DNA from 4 places in the Citrobacter pasteurii genome. Region 1 is predicted to be linked to each of the others. Evidence: predicted binding sites of a transcription regulator. Region 1 holds the regulator's gene; each other region holds the start of a gene.
What was found. Region 1 encodes CRP, which controls carbon source genes, mostly activating them, when cyclic AMP is high. Its sites were predicted from a motif close to ATGTGANNNNNNTCACAT; they were not measured.
Positions count from the first base shown of each region.

Region 2: the regulator CRP is predicted to act here: its motif matches at 1,990-2,007, upstream of I6L54_RS13780 (iron-containing alcohol dehydrogenase).
Region 3: the regulator CRP is predicted to act here: its motif matches at 1,669-1,686, upstream of udp (uridine phosphorylase).
Region 4: the regulator CRP is predicted to act here: its motif matches at 1,590-1,607, upstream of bhsA (multiple stress resistance protein BhsA).

Region 1 covers NZ_CP077262.1:659,703-662,877, forward strand. Annotated here, with positions in the region: gene I6L54_RS03155 (YccS/YhfK family putative transporter) at 1-854, opposite strand, end outside; gene crp (cAMP-activated global transcriptional regulator CRP) at 906-1,538, opposite strand; gene I6L54_RS03165 (OsmC family protein) at 1,845-2,249, shown strand; gene I6L54_RS03170 (phosphoribulokinase) at 2,348-3,175, opposite strand, start outside.
Region 2 covers NZ_CP077262.1:2,823,985-2,827,159, reverse strand. Annotated here, with positions in the region: gene I6L54_RS13785 (dihydrodipicolinate synthase family protein) at 1-730, opposite strand, end outside; gene I6L54_RS13780 (iron-containing alcohol dehydrogenase) at 723-1,892, opposite strand; gene dtnK (D-threonate kinase) at 2,064-3,175, shown strand, end outside.
Region 3 covers NZ_CP077262.1:181,941-185,115, forward strand. Annotated here, with positions in the region: gene rmuC (DNA recombination protein RmuC) at 1-643, opposite strand, end outside; gene udp (uridine phosphorylase) at 784-1,545, opposite strand; gene I6L54_RS00925 (dienelactone hydrolase family protein) at 1,811-2,617, shown strand; gene metE (5-methyltetrahydropteroyltriglutamate--homocysteine S-methyltransferase) at 2,672-3,175, opposite strand, start outside.
Region 4 covers NZ_CP077262.1:3,244,094-3,247,268, forward strand. Annotated here, with positions in the region: gene mfd (transcription-repair coupling factor) at 1-63, shown strand, start outside; gene ldtC (L,D-transpeptidase LdtC) at 212-1,177, shown strand; gene bhsA (multiple stress resistance protein BhsA) at 1,263-1,520, opposite strand; gene comR (TetR family copper-responsive transcriptional repressor ComR) at 1,765-2,400, shown strand; gene I6L54_RS15960 (TonB-dependent siderophore receptor) at 2,653-3,175, shown strand, end outside.

The sequences.
Region 1 (3,175 bases):
TACAAAATGTCATCAGCCAGAACGCGAAGGCGTTCGGCGACGGTGCGCGCATTCCAGCGAATCACCTGTTCGGCGTGGCTACGTTCGACCAGCTTTTGCACCTCTTCCGGCTGGTGGAGGCTAACGGAAATATGTTCCTGTAGATCGAGCGCCTCCTGAAAGGCACGTAGCAGGCGCTTATAATCGTTGTTGCGATGTGCCGACAGCATATGCATTTGCTGATAGCACTGGGTAATCAAATCCACCGCTTTTTGTTGGCGTACCAGTAGGGGAGGCAGCGCTTTTTCGGGATCGGCATGCTGGGTCAGCAGGCTGTACTTGGCCTCACAGTAATCGGCTAATTCGCGGTACAACAAACTGAGCGATTCGCGCAGCGGCTGCTCGCGCCACATCCAGAACCAGAACCAGTTGAACAGGCCGTACCATACTGTCCCCAGCGCATAGATCAGCAGTGGCTCCCAGACGGGCATGTTGCCGGCCAGACTCAGTGTGAAAATCGCCGCGATCAGCGAGGCGGGCAGAAGTCGCGCATGTAACGGGCTTAGCTCGGCGGTCACACCGAGAATCAGCGTCAGGCCGGTGAGGATCAGCGGCAGCGGTATAGTCTGTGCCAGCAGTAACTGCATAATCAGGCTGCAGCCGGCAAACAGCGACGCGCCTATAACCAAACGTTTGAAAAAGCGCTTATGCGGGGTATCAAGACCGGCAATATTGCAGCAGGCAGGGACGAGGGAGAATAAGAGCCCCAGATGAAGCTGACCGATGATCAGACCGACAGCCACAGGTAAACATAGCACCAGCGTCTGTCGTAGTGCGTAGTTGATCTCGGGGTGATAAATCAGTCTTCGCCACATCGGAGCAAACAAAAATGGCGCATTACTACGTAACACGCCATGTCGATGGGATTAACGCGTGCCGTAGACGACGATGGTCTTACCATGCGCGGAGATCAGATTCTGATCTTCCAGCATTTTCAGGATACGACCAACGGTTTCACGGGAACAGCCAACGATCTGGCCAATTTCCTGACGGGTGATTTTAATCTGCATGCCGTCCGGGTGAGTCATTGCGTCAGGCTGTTTCGCCAGATTCAGCAGAGTCTGGGCGATACGACCAGTTACGTCGAGGAAGGCAAGGTTGCCTACTTTTTCAGACGTTACCTGCAGACGACGAGCCATCTGAGAAGACAGACGCATCAGAATATCTGGGTTGACCTGGATTAATTGGCGAAATTTTTTGTAGGAAATTTCAGCGACTTCACATGCGGTTTTGGCACGTACCCAGGCGCTACGTTCCTGGCCTTCTTCGAAGAGGCCTAATTCACCAATAAAATCGCCCTGATTCAGATAAGAGAGGATCATTTCTTTCCCTTCTTCATCTTTGATCAGCACTGCCACTGAGCCTTTAACGATGTAATACAACGTTTCCGCTTTTTCACCCTGGTGAATCAGCGTGCTCTTCGATGGGTACTTATGAATATGGCAATGAGACAAGAACCATTCGAGAGTCGGGTCTGTTTGCGGTTTGCCAAGCACCATGCGCGGTTATCCTCTGTTATAAGCTGTCTCCAGAGCCAAAAAACAACCTGTCTCTGGGTTTGCAAAAATGTGCTTCCCGCTACCTGGGAAGGGGGCTGTCAATACGTGCGACGGCCTGTAATGTGATGTCCTCTGCATACATGCAGTACGTCAATGTATTACTGTAGCATCCTGACTGTTTTAGCATAGCTTTCGCCGTGTGTCTCCTGGTGTCTCGCTTCAGCATGACGCAGGTCGCCTTCCGTTGCGAGAATTGTTATGTACGCGTAATCTGTCAGGAAAATTGAAACATTGGAGTTACGAAATATGCAAGCGCGTGTAAAGTGGGTTGAGGGGCTAACCTTCCTCGGTGAGTCCGCCTCAGGCCACCAAATTTTGATGGACGGTAACTCTGGTGATAAAGCGCCGAGTCCGATGGAGATGGTGTTAATGGCGGCAGGGGGGTGTAGCGCCATTGATGTGGTGTCGATCCTGCAAAAGGGTCGTCAGGATGTCACCAACTGCGAAGTGAAGCTCACCTCTGAGCGTCGTGAAGAAGCGCCGCGTCTGTTTACCCACATTAACCTGCATTTCATCGTAACGGGTCGCGACCTGAAAGATGCTTCCGTCGCGCGTGCGGTAGATCTTTCGGCGGAAAAATATTGCTCCGTGGCGCTGATGCTGGAAAAGGCGGTGAATATCACCCATTCCTATGAAGTGGTTGCCGCGTAATTGCTGATGCCGGATGGCGGCGTTGCCTTATCCGGCCTACAGGGTGATGTTGAGTCGTAGGCCCGATAAGCGAAGCGCCATCGGGCGCTTTCCACATATCACTCTATCTTTTTGCCTTCCATCAGGCGCTGGACCAGCGGCAGCATAATCAATTCCATCGCCAGACCCATTTTTCCGCCCGGTACGACCAACGTATTGATATGCGAAATGAATGAGCCCTGCAGCATCGCCAGTAGCCACGGGAAGTCGATCCCTTCCAGATTACGAAAATGAATCACGACAAAGCTTTCATCGAGTGACGGAATGCTCTTGGCGGCAAAGGGATTAGAGGTGTCGACGGTCGGTACGCGCTGGAAGTTGATATGCGTACGGGAAAACTGTGGCGTGATGTAATTGATGTAATCGTCCATTGAGCGCACCACCGAATCCATCACCGCTTCGCGCGAGTGTCCACGCTCGCTGGTATCGCGGGTCAGCTTCTGGATCCACTCCAGGTTGACGATCGGCACCACGCCAACCAGCAGATCGACATGCCGCGCCACATTTTGTTGCGGGGTTACTACGCCGCCGTGCAATCCTTCATAGAACAGGACATCCGTCGGTTCAGGCAGCGGCTGCCAGGGGGTAAATGTTCCCGGAACCTGATTCCACGGTACGGCCTCATCATAGGTGTGCAGGTATTTACGCGACTGACCTTTGCCCGTCTGGCCGTATTCAATGAAGGTTTGCTCCAGCAGACCGAAGTCGTTAGCTTCGGGGCCGAAGTAGCTGATATGCCGCCCTGCATCGCGTGCTTTGCGAATCGCCATGTCCATCTCCGGACGGGTATAGCGGTGAAAACTGTCACCTTCCACCTCGGCGGCGCGCAGATTTAACTGTGCGAAAATTTTACGAAACGCGAGGCTGGTGGTGGTGGTCCCCGCGCC
Region 2 (3,175 bases), 2.2 Mb from region 1:
GCAAACCTGTGACGCTTTCCTGTGCTTCATGCGATCCGACAACATCACCGGCCTTGAATCGCGCCCAGATAGCGTTAATTTCTTTTGCCGCTACGTTCGCCAAACCGGAAATACAGGCTGAACAGCCATCAACAAATCCCTGATGAATGAGTGAATCTGGACCATTCAGCACATCAAATCCCTCGATATCTTTAACAGCATCCAGGAAGCCGCTAAGACTTTCATAACTGCCGGCACTATCTTTGATCCCGATAATGTTCGGGTGTGCCGCCAGCACTCTGGCTGTTTCCGGTTCAATGGTATTTCCCGTACGTGCCGGAATGTTGTAGAGAAATACCGGTACCGATAGCGCGTCGGCAATCGCGGTATAGTGAGCTATCAGTTCCTGTTGTTTGAGCGGAACAAAATACGGGGTAATCACCGATACGGCATCGACGCCCAGTTTTTCTATTTGCTTGCCGAGACGAATGGTTTCACGGGTAGAGATTTCACCAATATGCGCCACTACGTTCGCCCGCCCGGCAACTTCCTCAACGCAGGTGCGGGTCACTGCTATTTTTTCTTCCTCGTTAAGCACAAAAAACTCACCGTTTGTGCCGCCGCAGAAAATACCGTTTCCGGCATTTAACTGGCGGTTTACCTGGTTTCTCAGTTCTTTAAGGTTAAGCCCGCCGTCGTGGTCGAACGGGGTGACGATTGCCGTCAGTACACCACAGATTTTCTTACTCATGATTCACTCCTTTGGTATTCAGTTCTGGAAACAGAGTTTGATAAATGGCCTGAATATCCTCATGGCTCACCTCGCAGGGAGCATTATTCATCAGGCGTTTTACGTTCAGCGCGGCATCGGCCAGTGCGGGAATATCAGTAGACGGTACACCAAGCGTTGCCAGGTTATCGGGCAGGCTCAGTCGTTTCACAAGCGCGGAGAAGTATTCCACCAGCGCGAAAGATTTTTCTTCGGCACTCAGAGTGCGATCGTCATCAGGCAACAGATCCCAGACCTGAGCGAATTTGTCTACCACATTAGGACGGATAGCTTTCATGCAAGGTGCTAACAGAATCGCATTGGCTACACCATGAGGCAGGTGATAACGCCCCCCGAGCGGGTAAGAAAGTGCATGGACAAGATGAGTTCCGGCATGATTAATCGCTACTCCGCCATAATAGGACGCCCACAGCATTTCCAGTTTAGCCAGCAAATTGTTCGGTTCATTAACCGAAGTTTCGATGTTCTTCAGCAATTTCTGTAACCCGATGAGCGCCGCGTTATCGCTTACCGGATTGGCCACAGTAGCGGTAAAGCACTCAATCAGATGACATAACGCATCAATTCCGGTTGATGACGCAATATGCGCTGGCATGCTGGTAGTCAGTTCAGGCAACAGGGCAACGTAATCTGGTAATAGCACCGGAGCAATGATGCCGACCTTGGTGTTTTGTTCCGGGATTGCCAGAATCGCATTGGGCGTCGCTTCAGAACCCGTACCCGCAGTGGTAGGGATCAGCACTGAAGCTACGCGGTGTAGCGGTTTCTCGCCTGCCAGCATGGCGTCAAGAGAAGGGGATTCGGGATGACATAGGACGGAGAGCAACTTCGCCACATCCAGTACGCTGCCACCGCCAATACCTATCACCATCTCTACGTTAAGACCTTTAACGCTTTCTAACAGTGTCGCAACGTCATGATGACCCGGCTCGGCAGGTACGTTATCAATAAGTGTTACCTGGCGGCCATCGTTACTTAATAAGGCGCAGATATGCGCCACTGCGTCCAGCCTGACGATATTGCTATCCGTCACCAGTAACAGCTGGCGTTTACCTGCCAGTAACGGCTCCAGTGCGGGGATAGCATTCGAACCGCTAATCACGGTGCTATTGATTGTTGCCACAGCATTCTCCTGTTGTTCGAGTGATTGAATTCGCTCACTGAGGTTCAGGAACGATTGCATCATGGGCTAAATTTATAATTTATCTCGGAACTGAATAACTTGAGCTTGCTCACATTTAATCAAATGTGATTGAATATAATCATTATCAATATTCAACAACCCGGAGCATGGATGAGTAGACATGTTGTAAGACCCCAGATCCTTGTCATTGCTGATGACTTTACGGGGGGAAATGATGCGGGAGTGAGTCTGGCGCTGACGGGAATGACGGTGAACGTCGCTTTCACATTGCCCTGTGCCGATGATGCAGATGTGCTGGTCATCAACACTGATAGTCGTGCTCTGGAGGCAGAGCAGGCCGCCGCCAGAGTAAGTGAGCTGGCGCTTGCGAGTCAGTCAGGTCCTCAGACGCAATGGCTCAAGAAAATGGATTCAACATTGCGTGGAAACCCAGGGGCCGAACTGGACGCGTTAATGCGGATTACAGGTAAAAAGCGAGCCATCGTGGCACTGGCTTGTCCCTCAGCAGGGCGAACCACCGAGCAGGGGCAGTGCCTCGTTAACGGTATTCCCGTAACGCAGACTGAATTTGCCAGCGATCCGAAAACGCCGGTCAATAGTGCCGATATCTGTGAGGTGTTACAGGCGCAAACCGCCATTGCGTGTCGGGCCATGTCCCTGAACGACTATCTGCAGCACCTCAGAGAGCCTGCTGCGAAAACGCCACAAATCTGGGTGGTGGATGCCCGCACGCAGACCGATCTTGATGTCATTGCTACGGAAGCGCTGATGCAGGAGGAACCGCCGCTGCTGGTGGGGTCTGCCGGGATCTGTGACGCGCTGGCCCGCCATGTCCGGACACCATCCTCACAGTGCTTACTGGCGGTAGTGGGTTCAATGAGTGAAATCGCTCAACAGCAGATTGCTGCAGTGTGTCAGGACCCGCGGGTGGAGACTGTATTCATTGATATCGAAAATATCTTCAGCGGCATCCTGACAGAGTATGTGCAGCGTATCGCCAGGGTTCTCATCTCAGGTAAACACTGCATCGTTCATACCTGTCCCGACAGCGAATCACGCCATCATATTCCAATGCTGTGCGCGCGCCTGGCGATGAGCCGCGCGCAGCTCGGTGAAACAATCTGCCAGTTTCTTGCACAGCTTACCCGCCAGGTGCTGCAGGAAGTCTCGCCTGGAGCGCTGTATCTTTCCGGCGGTGATGTCGCAATGGCGATCGCAGATGCGCTGGAGGCAACAGGATTCCGTATTACCGACCGTGTGGC
Region 3 (3,175 bases), 480 kb from region 1:
GCACCCGCGTGAGTACCACCTCGCCCCAGTTACCCTGCGTTTTGTTATCCCCTTTTAATGCACGCGTCAGGTTTACTGCTTCCTGTGCCATCTGCGCGTTCAGTTGCTGGAGATTACGAATTTCGTGCGCCAGAGTATGACGTTCCTGTGCCTCTTTACCAAAGCTATCCTGAACCTGGCGTCGAAAACCGTCCAGTTGTTCGCGAAGCGGTGCCAGCAGGCTGTTCAGGCTTTGGCGATTTTGCTCATCTACCCGACGGTTACTGTGCTCGAAAATGCGGTTCGCCAGATTCTCAAACTGTTCGCTCAAGCGCTGTTCGCTGTTGATCATCTGGCGAATTTTATCTTCCGCATGCTGTTGCGTTGCTTCCAGACGAGTGGTGACTTCCCGGAGATCGGCCTCCAGCGAGGTATTGATACTCTGCAGGCTGCGGAGTTCGTTATTCAGCAGTTCGCATTCGTCGCGCCAGTGGGCCTCCTGTGAGAGTTGCTGCCGGGCGGCGCTTAGCGCGATATCCAGTTCACGTCGTTCTTCGATGAGGTCGGCACGGATCCTGTCGGCGTGCGCTTTTGTTGCCAGCCACCCAACCAGCAGCCCTGCGGCTAACGCCAGCACGGCACTCATCATAATTGAAATATCCACAACGCCCCCTTACAGCAACAACTTACCCGCACAAAATAGAATTGTGCTGTATAAACGTCCAGTTTAAAAGGAATTTCCTGCGAGGCACTACGCAAAATAAAAAGGCCGAACGCGTCGGCCTTTTAGCAAAGAAGGGAGAATTACAGTAAACGACGCGCAGCTTCCACCACGATTTTCACCGCGTGGCTTTCCGTTTGTTTCATCGTTTCCGCATTCGGGATCTCTTGCTGAGTACGGTTCACGATAACACCCGCGACCATACCAGCACGCAGACCCTGGCTGGCGCACATGGTCAGCAGCGTGGCAGATTCCATTTCGTAGTTCATGACGCCCATCGACTGCCACTCTTCCATCGAGCCTTTGAAACGGCTCACTACGCGACCAGAGAAGGTGTCGTAACGCTCCTGGCCCGGGTAGAAGGTATCAGAAGACGCGGTAACGCCAACGTGGGTAGTGGCGCCGATAGATTTCGCCGCTTCCACCAGCGCAGTGGTGCACTCGAAGTCGGCAACGGCCGGGAACTCCATTGGCGCGAAGTGCAGGCTTGCACCATCCAGACGGACAGACGCCGTGGTGACCAGGACATCACCCACGTTGATATGCGGCTGGATAGCGCCAGTCGTACCGATACGCAGGAAGGTACGAATGCCCAGCTGTGCCAGTTCTTCTACGGCAATAGAGGTTGACGGGCCGCCGATACCGGTAGAGCAAACGATCACGGCTTTACCATCCAGCTCAGCACGCCAGGTAGTGAACTCGCGATGAGATGCCAGCTTAACCGGCTTATCCATCAGCGCGGCGATCTTTTCCACACGCTCCGGGTCGCCAGGGACGATAGCAAGCGTAGCCCCTTGTAAATCGCTCTTAGTGAGGCCGAGATGAAAAACATCAGACTTAGACATAAAAACTCCTCTGTGAATCGGTTTTGTCAGAAGAAGCAAAAACATACTTTACCGAAGGCATGAACATATTTTCGTGACAGTCATCACTATGATGTAAATCAATTGCATTCAATTACCATGAAATAGTGATACACATCACATAAACAATGCAATGTAAGGAAGCCCTGCACAAAAGATAGACCGTTTAAGGCAATGTGGTTCGTTGCATGTGTCTATAGTTAACAATGCGCTTTTGGGCTGAATATTTAAGGGTACGGAGAATACCATGACAACACGACAATCTGGCTTTGCACCTGCTGTATCTCCACCGACATCTACCACGGTTCACACTCCGGATAACGCGATTATCGCCGGTGTAACGTCCATACCTTCACAAGGCGATGATATGCCAGCGTATCACGCACGACCAAAGCAAACCGATGGCCCGCTGCCCGTGGTTATTGTCGTGCAGGAGATTTTTGGCATTCATGAACACATTCGTGACGTTTGCCGCCGTCTGGCTCTGGAAGGGTATCTGGCTATCGCACCAGAACTCTATTTTCGCGAAGGCGATCCCAATGACTTTGCCGATATCCCGACGCTGCTCAGCGGCCTTGTCGCCAAAGTGCCTGACTCTCAGGTACTGGCCGATTTGGATCACGTCGCCAGTTGGGCCTCCCGCAACGGGGGAGATGCGCACCAACTGATGATCACCGGATTTTGCTGGGGCGGGCGCATTACCTGGCTGTATGCCGCACACAATCCACAGCTAAAAGCGGCGGTGGCGTGGTACGGCAAACTGGTGGGCGATAAAACGCTGAACTCCCCCAAACATCCCGTTGATATCGCAACCGATCTTAACGCTCCCGTTTTGGGACTGTATGGCGGCCAGGATACCAGTATTCCACAAGATACCGTTGAAACAATGCGTCAGGCGCTGCGCGCCGCCAATGCGAAAGCGGAAATCGTGGTCTATCCCGATGCCGGGCATGCGTTCAACGCCGATTATCGCCCAAGTTACCACGAAGAGTCCGCAAAAGACGGCTGGCAGAGGATGCTGGAGTGGTTCGCGCAATACGGTGGAAAGAAATAATTTCCGCCAGGCAAACCAATAAACAAAACGGAGGCATCAGCCTCCGTTTTGTTTTTACGCCTGACGCAGATTCTGCGCCGCTTTAACCATGTTTGCCAGCGCGGCACGGGTTTCCGGCCAGCCGCGCGTTTTCAGACCGCAGTCCGGGTTCACCCACAGACGCTCTGCCGGAATACGCTGTTCGGCTTTTTTCAGCAGGGCTTCAATCCACTCCACGCTCGGGACGTTCGGCGAGTGAATGTCGTAGACGCCCGGCCCGATTTCGTTCGGGTAATCGAACTCTTCAAACGACTCCAGTAACTCCATATCAGAACGAGAGGTTTCAATGGTGATCACGTCCGCGTCCAGCGCCGCAATGGAGTCCATGATGTCGTTGAACTCGCAGTAACACATGTGGGTGTGGATCTGGGTTTCATCCTTCGCCACCGCCGCGTTAATGCGGAAGGCTTCCACGCCCCACTCCAGATACGCCGCCCAGTCGCTGCGACGCAATGGCAGACCTTCGCGCAGCGCCGGCTCATCAATCTGGATAATACCGATCCCCGCCGCTTCCAGATC
Region 4 (3,175 bases), 2.3 Mb from region 1:
AAAACCCGTATCGACTGGGTACGTCAGTTTATGCGTCAACTTGAAGAAAACGCCGTAGCGTAGCGTTCCGGCCGGGTGAGCACGGTGCTTGCCCGGCCGATGAATTTACAAACTCTTTGCACTTCCCTGCACTTCCCGACACAGCAAACCGCCATAATTCCTGTTTACTTTTACATTATAAAAACCACGTAAAAACAATGGATTTATGGTGATGTTAAACAAGAAACAACTCTCTCGCTGGCTAACGCTTTTTACACTCGCGGCGACCGTCGCGTTAGCGCTTCCGGCTCAAGCGAATACCTGGCCGCTCCCGCCGCCTGGCAGCAAACTGGTGGGTGAAAATGCCACTCACGTTGTCGAAAACAACGGCGGATCGCTGGAAGCCATTGCGAAAAAATACAACGTCGGCTTTTTAGCGCTGCTGCAGGCTAACCCCGGCGTCGATCCATACGTACCTCGCCCGGGCAGTGTTTTAACCATCCCATTGCAAACTCTGCTGCCAGATGCCCCACGCGAAGGGATTGTCATTAACCTCGCCGAACTGCGTCTTTACTATTACCAGCCAGGGACAAAATCGGTGACCGTGTATCCCATTGGCATTGGCCAGTTAGGCGGCGACACCCTGACGCCAACAATGGTCACCACCATCTCTGATAAGCGTGCCAACCCGACCTGGACACCAACGGCGAATATCCGCGCACGGTATAAAGCCAATGGTATCGACCTCCCTGCCGTAGTACCTGCCGGGCCGGATAACCCGATGGGGCATCATGCTATCCGCTTAGCTGCTTACGGCGGTGTGTATTTGCTGCATGGAACCAACGCGGATTTTGGCATCGGTATGCGTGTCAGTTCCGGGTGTATTCGCCTGCGTGACGGTGATATTGAAACCTTATTCCGTCAGGTTACGCCGGGAACCAAAGTGAACATCATCAACACGCCGATTAAAGCCTCCGTTGAACCTAACGGTATGCGCCTGGTTGAAGTACACCAACCGCTGTCAGTAAAGATTAATGACGACCCGCAGTTACTGCCAATCGTGTTGAATTCATCAATGCAGAACTTTAAAAATGCGGCACAAACAGACGCAGTTGTGATGGAGCATGCAATGGAGCTACGTTCAGGTATGCCTGTAGACGTGACACGCCACCACGATGTTCCTGAACAAACGCTGTAAATTCAGGTCATAAAAAAACCCCCGCCGGTTTGTTCCCGCGGGGATTTTTTATTGAATTCGCAGTGGCATAGCGAGGGTTTACAACTTATTTGTAGATAACTGCCGTCCCGTGAAGAGTGTTAGGACCGGTAACAGAAGTAATACGGAATGACTTCGCACCCATCTCATCCGCTTTTTGCGCCAGTTGATCTTCCAGAGAACCTAAGTTAGTCCCGGCGTTGGCAGAGATAATACCGACTTTCTGTTGGCCTGCCGGTGTAGCCTGAACTTCAACAGCGGCAAAGCTTGCAAATGAAAGTGAGCTCAGGACAGCAGCGACAAAAAGAGTTTTTACGTTTTTCATGATAGTTACCTTTAGCAGATGAATGTGTGCCGTAAGCGATTAACTTAACGATCGATAGGTAAATCATAGATGTGATCCAGGTCACACGTCAATATTTTTTTTATAACGATTGTTATTTAAAGCACAAAGGCCTTATTTTTCATATTAATAGCATTAAATTATTTTTAGGGTGAATGCACTGGAGTGTCTGCGCGATTATTTTTATAATGGTTATTCAATAAACCCAACCAGGTACAACGGCACCATGACAACTGAAACGACAAGTTGTGTAAAAAAAAGCCGTGGCCGACCAAAAGTGTTCGACAGGGAAGCCGCGCTTGATAAGGCCATGACACTCTTCTGGCAGCACGGATATGAAGCGACATCGCTCGCCGATCTCGTAGAAGCAACCGGGGCAAAAGCGCCTACGCTGTATGCGGAGTTCACCAATAAGGAAGGACTGTTTCGTGCCGTGCTGGACCGCTATATCAGTCGATTCGCGGCAAAACACGAAGCCCAACTTTTTTGTGAAGAAAAAAGCCTCGAATCTGCACTCGGGGACTATTTCACCGCAATAGCGACCTGCTTCACCAGTAAAGACACGCCTGCGGGATGTTTTATGATTAACACATCCGCTACGCTGGCCGCCTCCTCCCGGGACATTGCGCACACGGTTAAATCCCGTCACGCCATGCAGGAGCAGACGCTGGCTCAGTTTCTGCATCAACGACAGGAAAAGGGTGAAATACCGGCACACTGCGATGTACAAAAGTTGGCTGAATATCTGAACTGTGTTTTGCAGGGTATGTCGATCAGCGCCCGCGAAGGAGCCACATTCGAAAAATTGATGCAGATCGCGCACACCACGTTACGATTGTGGCCTGAACTGATTAAAGATTAACCCTTTCCACACGACTCACGTCTTAATGTCATCACCGGGAGCTTATGCTGCTCCCGGTAGAATTTCCGCACATTACCCACACATTTTTCATTGTTTTCATCATCTTATCCGATCATTTTTTGTAAAATATGTTGATAACAAAAATTATTATCATCAATATTCGCATTTGTTTTAACGCCTGTTACACAATGTAACCATCGGTTTCTCTACCGCCCTAACAAAAACAGACCGACTTTTTTAAAAGGAACACAAATGCATAAGCGTCTCTGGGTGCTCAATCCTCTCCTGTTATCTTTAACTCTGCCGGCTATTGCAGCTGAGGAAGATAATCTCATTGTCAGCGCAAACCGGAGCCAACGCACCGTGGCAGAGATGGCGCAAACGACCTGGGTTATCGAAGGAAGCGAGATTGAACAGCAGGTTCAGGGGGGGAAAGAGTTTAAGGATGTTCTTGCTCAGTTGATCCCCGGAATCGACGTCAGCAGCCAGGGACGAACCAACTACGGGATGAACATGCGTGGTCGTGCCATCGTGGTGCTTATTGACGGTGTTCGTCTCAACTCTTCCCGCACCGACAGCCGCCAGCTCGACTCCATTGATCCGTTTAATATTGCACACATTGAAGTTATCTCCGGGGCAACATCGCTGTATGGCGGCGGAAGTACCGGTGGTTTGATCAACATCGTCACCAAAAAAGGTCAGCCTGAGCGTGAAGTCGAACTCGAGCTGGGCAGCAAAAGCGGGTTCAACAACAGTAACGATCATGACGAACGTG